2 regions of the Companilactobacillus heilongjiangensis genome follow, and region 1 is predicted to be linked to the other one. Evidence: riboswitches for the same ligand, from Rfam matches in the RefSeq annotation. Region 1 holds a riboswitch; the other holds the start of a gene.
What was found. Region 1 has a riboswitch for lysine ahead of JP39_RS09240 (amino acid permease). Riboswitches for the same ligand answer to the same signal wherever they lie in the genome.
Positions count from the first base shown of each region.

Region 2: linked by a shared signal. The riboswitch ahead of lysA (diaminopimelate decarboxylase) and the one ahead of JP39_RS09240 (amino acid permease) in region 1 are both predicted to bind lysine.

Region 1 covers NZ_CP012559.1:2,058,417-2,064,519, forward strand. Annotated here, with positions in the region: tRNA gene JP39_RS09220 (tRNA-Thr) at 625-697, opposite strand; tRNA gene JP39_RS09225 (tRNA-Asn) at 784-856, opposite strand; gene serS (serine--tRNA ligase) at 921-2,210, opposite strand; gene JP39_RS09240 (amino acid permease) at 3,178-4,626, opposite strand; lysine riboswitch at 4,832-5,003, opposite strand; gene JP39_RS09245 (helix-turn-helix domain-containing protein) at 5,090-6,103, shown strand, end outside.
Region 2 covers NZ_CP012559.1:1,683,444-1,689,546, reverse strand. Annotated here, with positions in the region: gene dapF (diaminopimelate epimerase) at 1-610, opposite strand, end outside; gene JP39_RS07710 (aspartate kinase) at 627-1,985, opposite strand; lysine riboswitch at 2,131-2,312, shown strand; gene lysA (diaminopimelate decarboxylase) at 2,389-3,672, shown strand; gene dapD (2,3,4,5-tetrahydropyridine-2,6-dicarboxylate N-acetyltransferase) at 3,688-4,392, shown strand; gene JP39_RS07690 (N-acetyldiaminopimelate deacetylase) at 4,395-5,552, shown strand; gene dapA (4-hydroxy-tetrahydrodipicolinate synthase) at 5,552-6,103, shown strand, end outside.

The sequences.
Region 1 (6,103 bases):
ATAGTATTTGCTTTATTTGGGTTAGTAATCCTAACAATTCTAAAACAATTCATTAGATACTCAGAATGATAACACAAAAAGTCTTTGCTCCATACAATAATGTAATGAATAATCGAGTCAAAGCATGATTTATTGTGTACAAAAAACTCCTCCCTCAACCGAGATCCATTGCTGGACAAAACATCAAATGAGCAAGGAGAAATATAATTGACTAATGCTTGTTGAGTGTTATTGCAATAACACCCAGAGTGAAACTCTATCAATTAATAACAACTTTATTGGTAGAATCAAAGTAATCACACCACTGATCAAAACTATCGCAGTCTTGGTAAAAGTGATTCACGATTGCTTCTACTAATTATCAAAAGGAGAACCTATTGCAGTGGATTCTTTTTATTTTTAACCTCAAAATCAATCTTCAATCATATTTAGCCCTTTAAAATCAGATATCCAAATAACTTGTTAGCCAAGAATCACCACAATTATTTTGCACGTTCTTTAACTCAGCAACAAGGAAATCAGTAGCGCGCAAAGTGTTTTCATTTCTAAGAAACAAAAAAAGAGCTATGAAACCAATTTAATAGGCTTTCTAGCTCTTCGTCTGTTTCTTTAAACTACTTAGTATGCCGTGTGCAGGAGTCGAACCTGTGACCGCCGGTTTACGATACCGATGCTCTACCAACTGAGCTAACACGGCTTAATAAAAAAATTACACCTAATTCCTATGAACTAGAAACTAGATGTAATTTATTTGACACCTAGGTAAATCCTAAGTATTTTCAACTCCGGTTGTCAGACTCGAACTGACGACAACCTGATTAACAGTCAGGTGCTCTACCAACTGAGCTAAACCGGAATAATTTAACAGCTCTTTAACAGAACTATTAAATTTTATCAATTTATAGACTTGAGGTCAATAACTATTTGGCATTTTCTTTAGTAATTTTTGTTACGCCACCCATGTATGGAACCAATACATCAGGAATAGTTACAGAACCGTCTTCGTTTTGATAATTTTCAAGGATTGCAGCAACTGTACGACCAGCAGCAAGACCTGAACCGTTCAATGTGTGAGCCAACTTAGTCTTACCATTTTCGTCACGATATCTAATGTGAGCACGACGAGCTTGGAAATCAAGACAGTTAGAACAACTTGAAACTTCACGATACTTGTCTTGGGCAGGCATCCAAACTTCAAGGTCATAAGTCTTAGCTGAACTGAAACTGGCATCCCCACTTGAAAGCACGATAACGTGATATGGAAGTCCCAATTGTTTCAAAATGTTTTCTGCATTAGCAGTTAATTTTTCTAGTTCATTGTATGATTCTTCAGGTTTTGAAACTTTAACCATTTCAACCTTATTAAATTGGTGCATTCTGATCAAACCACGAGTATCACGACCAGCTGAACCTGCTTCAGAACGGAAACATGGTGTCAAAGCTGTAACATACTTAGGCAAATCTTTTTCATCCAAAATCTTATCAGCAAAGTAGTTTGTCAAAGGAACTTCGGCTGTAGGAATCAATGTCAAAGGATTTTCGTCAACTGTAACGGTATAAACATCTTCAGTAAACTTAGGGAATTGACTTGTACCAAACATGGCGTTGTTGTTAACCAAGTATGGAGGGATTACTTCGGTGTAACCTTCCTTTTGGTGTTGATCCAACATGAAGTTATAAACGGCACGTTCTAGGCGAGCACCCATTCCGATATAGTAAACGAAACGTGAACCGGCAACTTTAGTAGCTTGTTCAAAATCCAAGATACCTAGTTCTTCACCGATATCCCAGTGGTGACGAGGTTTGAAACCTTCTGTAGGAATAGCACCAACTTTTCTGATTTCAACGTTTGTGCTGTCGTCAGGACCAACAGGAACAGAATCATCAGGAATGTTAGGTAGACGAACTAAGATATAGTTCATTTTGCCTTCTGCTTCTTCAAGTTCAGCATCGATTTTCTTGATATCAGCACCGACCTGTTTCATAGCAGCGATTTCGTCACTAGCGTCTTCCTTGTTGCGTTTCTTCATAGCGATACCTTGAGAAACATCGTTACGCTTCTTTTTCAAAGTTTCAGTTTGAACAAGTAAATCACGACGTTTTTCATCGTATGAAAGTAATTCATCGATTTCGTCAGCTGTTACGCCACGTGATGATAGTTTGTTCTTGATGAAATCAGGATCTTTTCTGATTAGTTTGATGTCTAACATGTGTTTTTTCTCTCCCTTTGTTTTTTACAGTTAAATATGCCGTCTCCAGAGCTGAGTACTAAATTAATAGACTAGCTATTAAAATACTTCGGTGGCGTTGTTTAACTTGGTTAATGCGTTACTTATGAATCTTTAACCTTGCCTGAGTTATATAGGCAGTGGCTCTGAAACGAGCTACACAAGGGCAACTCCCTCCGCTTTTCATAGATAAGTAAATCACACGCAAAATCGGCGTGCAATTCACTTATCTACGAAAATGCTCAGGAGCTAACCGCCCTTGTTCCGCTCTCTGCAATAAAACGAGTTCCACAGGCCAATTTCTTCCGCTTTTCATAGGTTCGTAAATCGCCCGCTAAGTTCGGCGTGCAATTCACGAACCTACGAAAATGCTCGGAAATTCCCGGGCCTGCTCCACTCTCTGATACAAAAAAATGGCCGAATCATTCCCAATAAAGGGACGAATCGACCATTCGCGGTACCACCCAGTTTCAGCGTATATCAAATACACTGCACTTTCAGATTTTATCGGATCAAACCGAACGGCATTACCCGTCACCAGAATGCTGGAATAAAAACCATAACGATTTACACCAACCATCGTCTCTCTGAAAGGTTTTGTGAGTAGGCACTCTCTTAGCTTTTATATTTATTATGCATGGCGCTAGTTTACAATCCATTACAAACATTTCGTCCAATTATTACCGATTAACTAGTCGGAAGAGCTGAGAAATATTTGTGTGCCGTGGTAGTGGTATAAGTACGGGAGGAATCTCCCGTACTTATACCACCGGGCGTGTTTGGAGACTTGACGAACTGTGTCAAGGCTTCAAACCGAGGTTCGAGACCGCTCTTTGGCTCGGACCGGTCCGCACAGCTTGAGAATATTTCCCAGCTCTGTAGACGGAATACTTAACTAACACCACATATATTCTTTGTTTATCATAATTTAATTTCTAATAAATTTCAACTAGTAGTGGCCACCATTTTTGGTTGCTTTGACATCGATATCCTCTAGCTTGATGAACTTGGTCTTATATCTGACCTTATAGTAAATCCAGCAGATGAAGAGAATAATCAAACCACTGTAACTGATCAACAGACGGCCAATGTTGAAGTTAACCATTGAACGGACGTCTTGACCAAGGATAATAATAATACCTAAAACGATTGCCAATAAAGGTCCGAATGGGAACCATTTTGCTTTATACTTCAAATCATCTAAATCATAGCCTTTATATATGTAGGCTTTTCTGAAACGATAATGTGAGAAAGCAATTCCCAACCATGCGATAAAGCCGGTCAATCCCGAAGCTGCAACTAGTAATTCGTAGAATGAATCACCGTACAAACTTGTGAACAGGGCAATACCACCGACCAAAGCCGTCAATAATAGTGAAAATACTGGCACACCACGTCCATTAGTTCTTTGGAAAGCCTTTGGTGCCATGCCATTTTTACTCATTGACCAAAGCATACGACTAGCAGCGTACAAACCTGAGTTAGCAGCCGAAATAACTGAAGTTAAGATAACCGCGTTCATGATACCAGCAGCTAGTGGAATACCAACTTTTTTGAAAACAATCGTAAATGGACTGATAGCAATATCGCCAGCGCCTGAACCTAGCAAGTTAGGACTTGTATAAGGAATCAAGGCACCGATAACGGCGATTGACAAAATATAGAATAATAAAATTCTCCAGAAGACTTGCTTGATAGCCTTTGGAATACTCTTTTCAGGAGTAGCTGATTCACCGGCTGTAATACCGATCAACTCAGTCCCTTGAAACGAGAACCCAGCAACAACGAAGACGCTTAGGATTGCCGGCACGCCCCCAACAAATGGAGCATGTTTATACGTATAGTTTGAAAGTCCAACGGAACCATGTCCGCCTAAAATACCCATAATAGTTAAAACACCACAGATCAAAAAGATAATTACGGCAGTAACTTTAATTGATGACAACCAATATTCTGTTTCACCAAATGAACCAACCGAAATGAAATTGATAATCAGGAGCACAATCATGAACGTCAAACTGACTTTCCACGACGACAAACCTGGGAACCAATACTTAACAACTAAAGAAATAGTGGAGAGATCAACCGCCAAAGTAATCGCCCAGTTGAACCAGTAATTCCAACCTAGCGCAAAACCGAAGGCAGGATCAATAAATTTTGTAGCATATGTTGCAAAAGACCCAGAAACTGGCATATAAGTTGCCATCTCTCCCAAACTAGTCATCAGGAAGTAAACCATAATACCGATAGCCACATAAGCTATCAAGGCACCCCCCGGACCTGCTGTTGAAATTGAAGAACCACTCGCAACGAACAAGCCGGTACCGATTGAGCCACCTAGCGCAATCATCGACAAGTGACGAGTCTTCAACGACCTATTCACATCATTATTTTCCATCTTTCATTCCCCTTTTTGGACATAAAAAAAATCCTTATTATCAGAGGAACTACCGACAATAAGGATTATAATTATCCCATTAATCAATAGCTCAACGCGTTGAGAGGGCGTAGAACAACGGGAACTTCCGTGGATTTACCTAGCTTAGCGAATTGCGCACGATTTTGTGCGTGATTTGCTAAGCGTAGTAAACCACAGGAAGTTGTTGTTCGAAGCCCGTTTTGAAACACGACAGTCTACTGCCTATTAAGCAATAGCCCAATCAAATTACCAAGTAGGGATAATTGATTTCGGCAAACTTTCCTTTCATATTTTTTCAAAGTACCCTATCCGCACTCCAAAATACTAATAATAAAGATTGCACCTCTATCTGATTACAAAACATTATAAATAAATGTTAAGATAGTAGCAAGTAGTGTTTCGTATATTATTAAATTAATTTAACGTTACCGGGGGAAGACAAATGTTGGAGCAAATTTTCTTAGTTAAGCAAGATGTCGAGAAATACCGCATGCTTACTGTTATTAAATCATTACCTCCTCGTGAAGTAAATTTAAGTAACATTAGTAGTAGACTAGAATTCACATACCAGAAAACTTACAATATTTTCCAAGCACTGCTGGAAGACTTAGCTGATGTCACTCCCGATATTGACCCCGCCGATACTAAAATCGAGTCAATTGACTTCACTAAGATTTCAATCGATACTTACCGGCTATATCTGGTTAAAAATTCGATTGTTTTCCAAGCTTTCAACTATGGTTTAACCAGTGCTAATCCTTCGTTTGAGAGTTTTAGTAATGAACATTTCACTAGTAAATCTACCCTTAACCGTCGGATGTCACAATTTCGTGCTTTCTTAAAAAACTTTGGTCTCAAGATCTCCAACTCGACACTCGAAATCAAAGGAAATGAAAAAAATATTCGTTGGATGGCATACTATGTCTATTGGTACACATACCATGGTCAAGAATGGCCATTCAGCCTAATTCAAGAGAATTCCATCGACCAAATTATTGGACGTACTGGGATTACTTTTAACAATCCTATCGTGCATTTCCAACTTAAATATTATCTGGCAATCTCTCGGATTCGTTTAATTAAACGTAATTATATCGAAGATTTGCCATACTATAGCGATGTCTTTGGCGACCAAAATCTTGGTGAAGATATTTTGACCCATGAAGATTACCCAATCGTACCTGTCAAAGCTTTGGATAATGAAAATAAATTGGTCAATCTATTCAGAAAGACTGCCTTTCAACCAAGTGATACCGCCTTTGAGCAACCAATCAATGCCAACGCCAGAATTAATCCTAAGTTCTATGCGCTCGTTTATCACTTTATAGATTTCTTAAAGGAACACTATCACGACGATATGACGGTCTACCATGATCAGCGGACTCTGAAGCATATCATGACTTATGTAACACGTGACGTTGTCTTCTATTACATCATGGCACCATATTCTCTGATG
Region 2 (6,103 bases), 370 kb from region 1:
TCTGACTGAAACTGACATTAACACCTTCAGGGAAGTATTCGTTCTTGCCATTAAGTTTCTGACCTAGGTCACCTAATTCTAATTGACTGACTTCAGGCACAAAGCTGATTAAATGAGGATTGGGCACCGCTATAGCGGTAAAACTCTGGTCTGGTAAAAATTCAGGAACCATCATATCGATCATTTCATCATTTTGCTTATATGAGAAGGGTAAATCGGCTTTTTGGAAAGAGATTGGTGAGATTTCAACACTGAATGCTGGAACGCCGTTATAAAGATCTGGAGCCTTTTCAACATCTAGGTCTGACTCCATAGTTTCAATTTTAAAATTATCTAGCTGATATTTTTCGGATAGGTAACGACTGACTGTTCTCAAGCCATTGCCACACATCTTAGCTTCACTACCATCGGCATTGATAACACGCATCTTGCCAAGACAGTTTTCACTTGTATCGATAACTAATAATCCATCGGCACCACCAAGAATATTGTCACAGAAGTTAATTGCGACAGATTTTAATTCATCATCATTCAAAGTTGTTTCGAGTAGCGTTTGATCTAAGATAAAAAACTTATTTTCTGAACCATGTACTTTGAGTAATTTTACCAAATTGTTCACCTCATTATTAATCGAAGAATGTCTTATAAATTTGTTTAACTGCATCGTCAGCATCTGACTCCTGAATCCCAATCATGATGGAAATGCGTGATGCACCTTGGTTGATCATGTGAATAGCAATATTATTGTTAGTCAATGAATCGATAATTTGACCGAGTGTATTGACGTTATGGGCGATACCTTCACCAACCACCATAATAATTGCATAATCGTCGATCCATTCCAAGTAATCAGGCTGGAGGACTTCTTTAACGTCGTGGCAAAGGTGTTTGATAGTTGTCTTATCAAGCTTAGTGCGGTCAAAGATAACGGTCAGGTCATCAATTCCGGAAGGCATATGTTCATAAGAAATATTATATTTATAAAAGATTTTTAATAGCTTGAGGGTAAAGCCAACTTCCTTATTCAACAAGTAGCGATGAATGTATAAGGCTGAAAAGCGTTTTGAACAAGCAATTCCCGTAATTTGATTAGAAGGGTTGAAAAGAAATTGTTCTGGTACGATTAGGGTTCCTTCAGCACTAGGATTGTTAGTATTTTTAACGTTAACAGGGACTTGACCCTTGATAGCGGGAATAATTGCTTCATCTTGAAAGACTGAGAAACCGGCGTAAGAAAGTTCACGCATTTCACGATATGACATTTTCTTGATTGCCTGTGGGTGCTTGACTACATGGTTGTTAGCAACATAAATTGCATCGACATCGGTAAAGTTTTCATATAGGTCGGCATGTAATCCGCGACTCAATAGTGCACCGGTGATATCAGATCCACCACGAGAAAAGGTATAAATATTACCATCTTGGCTGTAACCGAAGAATCCTGGGAAAACGGCTTTTGTATCATCAGGTAATTCAAGTTTGTCCAAATTAAGATAAGTTTCTGGTGAAATATCCGCGTCATTTGGTTGACCGTGGACGATAATACCGGCATCTTTGGGATCAACAAAGATTGATTTGATACCTTTAGCATTCAGGACTTCATTTAGAAGAATGGCATTGAGAAATTCTCCATGAGCTTTAAAAGCTGCCATCAGATATTCATCATCAACGAACTTAGTAGTAGCAAGATTAACTAATTTTTCTTTTAGAAGTTTGATAACTGAATCATCGAGTTTAAAATAGTCGCTTATTTCGCGGTATCTTGAGATAATCTCTTTGACAATATTAGTATGATCCACATTTTCGATAACTGCGGTAGCGTACTCAATTAATAAATCAGTAACTTTGGTATCACCAGCAAAACGTTTTCCAGGAGCGGAAGTAACGATAACTTTCCTTTCAAAATCATCATTTACGATATTGATGACCTTCTCAAACTGTTCTCCGGTGGCGAGGGAACTACCCCCAAACTTGACGACCTTCATACAATACACCTCTAAAATTAAATTGTTTTTAATGATGAGTGTATCATTTTTCGTTGTTATGACAAGAAAAAATTACTTTTTATTTATAAAAATGAGAAATTTACTAATATTACTTGACGAATTATGAGCACTGTTATAATCTTATACCAACAAAAGAGGTCGCAATTAACATTAGTAAATGAGGGAGCTTCTGTAAAAGCCGTGAACTTATTGAAAGGGAAGATTGCCGAAGCACTAAATTTTACAGAATTTAGCAAGCTGGGGCGTATTAATAAGAGAATACGAACTGTCGTGGCTATTGGTAGGTCACGTTGAGCTTATGACAAAATTGATGCAGATTATTGATGGGTCTCTTTGTTATTAAGCAAAGAGGCTTTTTTATTTGGTAAAAGGAGAAAATATTATGATTACAAATGATTTAACGAGCAAGAATGGACATTTAATGATAGGCGGAGTTGACAGCGTCGATTTAGCCAAGAAATATGGCACCCCACTATATGTATTCGATGTTTCCCAGATCCGTAGCCAAATAAGAAAATTCAAGTCAGCTTTTGAAGGCGCTGGTTTGAAATATCAAGTCAGTTATGCCAGTAAGGCATTTGCAGTCAAAGCAATCTATCAAGTTATGAAACAAGAAGATGTTCATATTGATGTCGTTTCTGGTGGCGAGTTGCATACCGCATTGGCAGCCGGTTTTCCCAGTGAGAAGATCAGTTTCCATGGTAACAACAAGTCCTTTGACGAATTAGTCATGGCTGTTCAAAATCATGTCGGTGTAATTATGTTAGATAATTTTCACGAAATTGAAATGTTATCACGTATTTTAAAAACAGACGACGAAAAAATTAATGTTATGTTGCGATTGACTCCCGGAATTTCAGCCCACACTCACAAGTACGACCAAACTGGTCAAACTGATAGTAAATTCGGATTCGATGTTGAGTCTGGACAAGCTAAAGAAGCCATGAAACAAGTCTTAGATGATTCTAATATGAATCTTTTAGGAATTCATGCCCATATAGGTTCACAAATTTTTGGAACACAAGGTTTCGTTATGTTAGCCCAAAAGATGATTGCCATTTCCAAAGATTTTCAAAAGGAATTCAACTATTGGCCAGAAGTAATCAATCTTGGTGGTGGCTTTGGTATTAGTTATAACGAAGATGATGATCCAATTACTGCTAACGAATTTATCAAACAGATTGCCGATGAGCTGAAGCAGAATTGCGACAATGTTCCTGAAATTTGGATCGAACCTGGTCGTTCAATTGTTGGACCTTCCGGTTATACACTTTATGAAATCGGTTCTCGCAAGGATATTCCTGATTTAACACCTTATGTTTCGGTTGATGGTGGTATGGGTGACAATATTCGTCCAGCGTTATATCAAGCAAAATATGAAGCAGTCGTTGCTAATAAGATGGACGAACCAATCGTCGAAACAGCCCACATTGCTGGTAAGTATTGCGAATCAGGCGATATCATGATTGATCAGCAACCACTTCCAGAGACCGTACCCGGAGATATCTTGGCAGTACTTGATACCGGAGCTTATGGTTACTCGATGGCAATGAATTATAACCGCAATCCTAGACCGGCAGTTGTCTTTGTGGAAGATGGTCAGGACAAATTGGTTGTTAAACGTGAAACTTATCAAGATTTAACTAGTTTAGACTTGGATTACTAATTGGAGGAAATTTTAATGACAAAAATGGATGCACAAGAAATTATCAATTATATAGGAAACTCAAAGAAATCTACGCCCGTAAAAGTTTATTTACAAGGGGATGTTTCCCACATTGAATTTCCTTCCGAAATCAAAGTTTTTAAGAGTAACGACTTGGCAATTATCATCGGGGACTTTAAAGTGATCGAACCAATCTTGAAAGCTAATTCATTAACTGATTATTATGCTGAAGCAGATGGTCAAAATACTGGTGTACCAATGCTAGATACCAAGCATATCAACGCTCGGATCGAACCAGGTGCCATTATCCGTGACCGTGTTGAAATTGGTGATAACGCCGTTATAATGATGGGCGCTGTAATCAACATTGGTGCTGAAATCGGTGCTAAGACAATGATTGATATGGGTGCCGTACTTGGTGGTCGTGCTATCGTTGGTGAAAATTCACATATCGGTGCTAATGCCGTTTTGGCCGGAGTAGTTGAACCTGCTTCTGCCCAACCAGTTCGTATTGGAAATAACGTCATCGTGGGTGCCAACGCCGTTGTCCTTGAAGGTGTTCAAGTTGGCGATGATGCTGTTGTCGGTGCCGGAGCTATTGTTACTAAAGATGTGGCTGCCGGAACTGTTGTTGCCGGTGTACCTGCTAAAATTCTTAAAGTTAAAGATCAGAAAACGACTGATAAAACTCAAATTGAGAGTACTTTAAGGAAGTTGTAATTATGACATTATCAAATGAACAGTTGATTCAGATCAGACGACATTTACATTCCATTCCGGAACTAGCAATGCACGAGATTAAGACACATGCTTATGTGTTGCAAGTGATTCAATCATTTTCTCAGACTAATTTGGAAATTAAAGAGCTACCAGAATTACCAACTGCTCTGTTGGTGTTAGTCAAGGGTTCGAACCCACAAAGAAATATCGGTTATCGTTGCGACATGGACGCTTTGCCCGTAACAGAAACACATGAATCAAGTTATAAATCAACTAATCCCGGCGTGATGCATGCTTGTGGACACGATATTCACACAACTGTGGCGTTAGGAATTTTGAATTATTTCAGTGAGAATCAACCCAAAGATAATCTAGTGTTCTTCTTTCAACCAGCTGAGGAAAGTGAAAGTGGCGGTAAAGTTGCCTATGATTTAGGGGCGTTTAGTGGTGATTTTCACATTGATGAATTCTATGGATTACATGACAATCCACTTTTGAAAACTGGTGTAATTGGTTGTCGAATGGGCACATTATTTGCTGGTACGACTGAGGTTAACATCACGATTCATGGTAAGAGTGGTCATGCGGCATACCCACATTTAGCTAATGATGCGATTGTAATTGCGGCTAACTTCATCAACCAAGTTCAGACAGTGATTTCTCGTAGTATTGATCCAATCAAGTGCGGTGTGATTACGTTTGGCAAGCTGGACGCTGGTGTGATTAGAAATGTCATTGCCGGTGAGGCTAGAATTGAAGGGACCATCCGTGGATTGACTCAAGATATGATTGAATTTATCCGTCAACGTATTTCAGAGATTGCTGAGGGATTGGAAAAATCATTCATTTGTCAGATTGATGTTGATTATAATCAGGGCGGTTATTATCCTGTTGAAAACAATCCTAAATTAACCAAAAGATTTATTAATTATATGAAAGAAAATAAAAATGTTGCTTTTGAAGAAACTGAACCAAAGATGACTGGTGAGGATTTTGGTTATTTAATCAATAAAATTCCCGGAACAATGTTTTGGCTAGGTGTTGAAAGTAAAGGTGCACTTCATTCAGCAGATTTCTTGCCGAATGAAGCAGCAATTCAAAAAGGTATTGAGGCGATGGTTGGTTTCTTAGGCTATCGGATGAATTTGGAGGAAGAGTAATGGATGACGAAATTGATTTAATGACAGCAATCATTACACCGTTTGATGATAATGATCAGATTGATTATGCGGCACTGGAGAAGTTGACTGAACACTTGTTAGCAACTGGTTCAAAAGGATTTGTAATCGGTGGGACAACTGGTGAAACACCAACTTTAACCGAAACTGAGAAGTTGGATCTGTATCAGAAATTCGTCAAAATCGTCAATGGACGAGCTCCAATTATTGCCGGTGCTGGTAGTAACAATACTGCTGGAACAATTGATTTTATTCACAAGTTGGCAAAAATCGATGGCATTGATATGGCGTTGGTCGTAGTGCCTTATTACAACAAGCCCAATCAACGAGGGATGATTGCTCACTTTGAAACCGTTGCTAAAAATTCTCCATTACCAATTATGATTTATAACATTCCTGGTCGGACAGGCGTTTTGATGGAAAAGGAAACTGTTGTCCAATTGTCGAAGAATCGCAATATTTACGGTGTTAAGCAGTGTAATACCATGGAAGACTTGGAATATATCGTTGAACATACTGACGATGATTTTGCC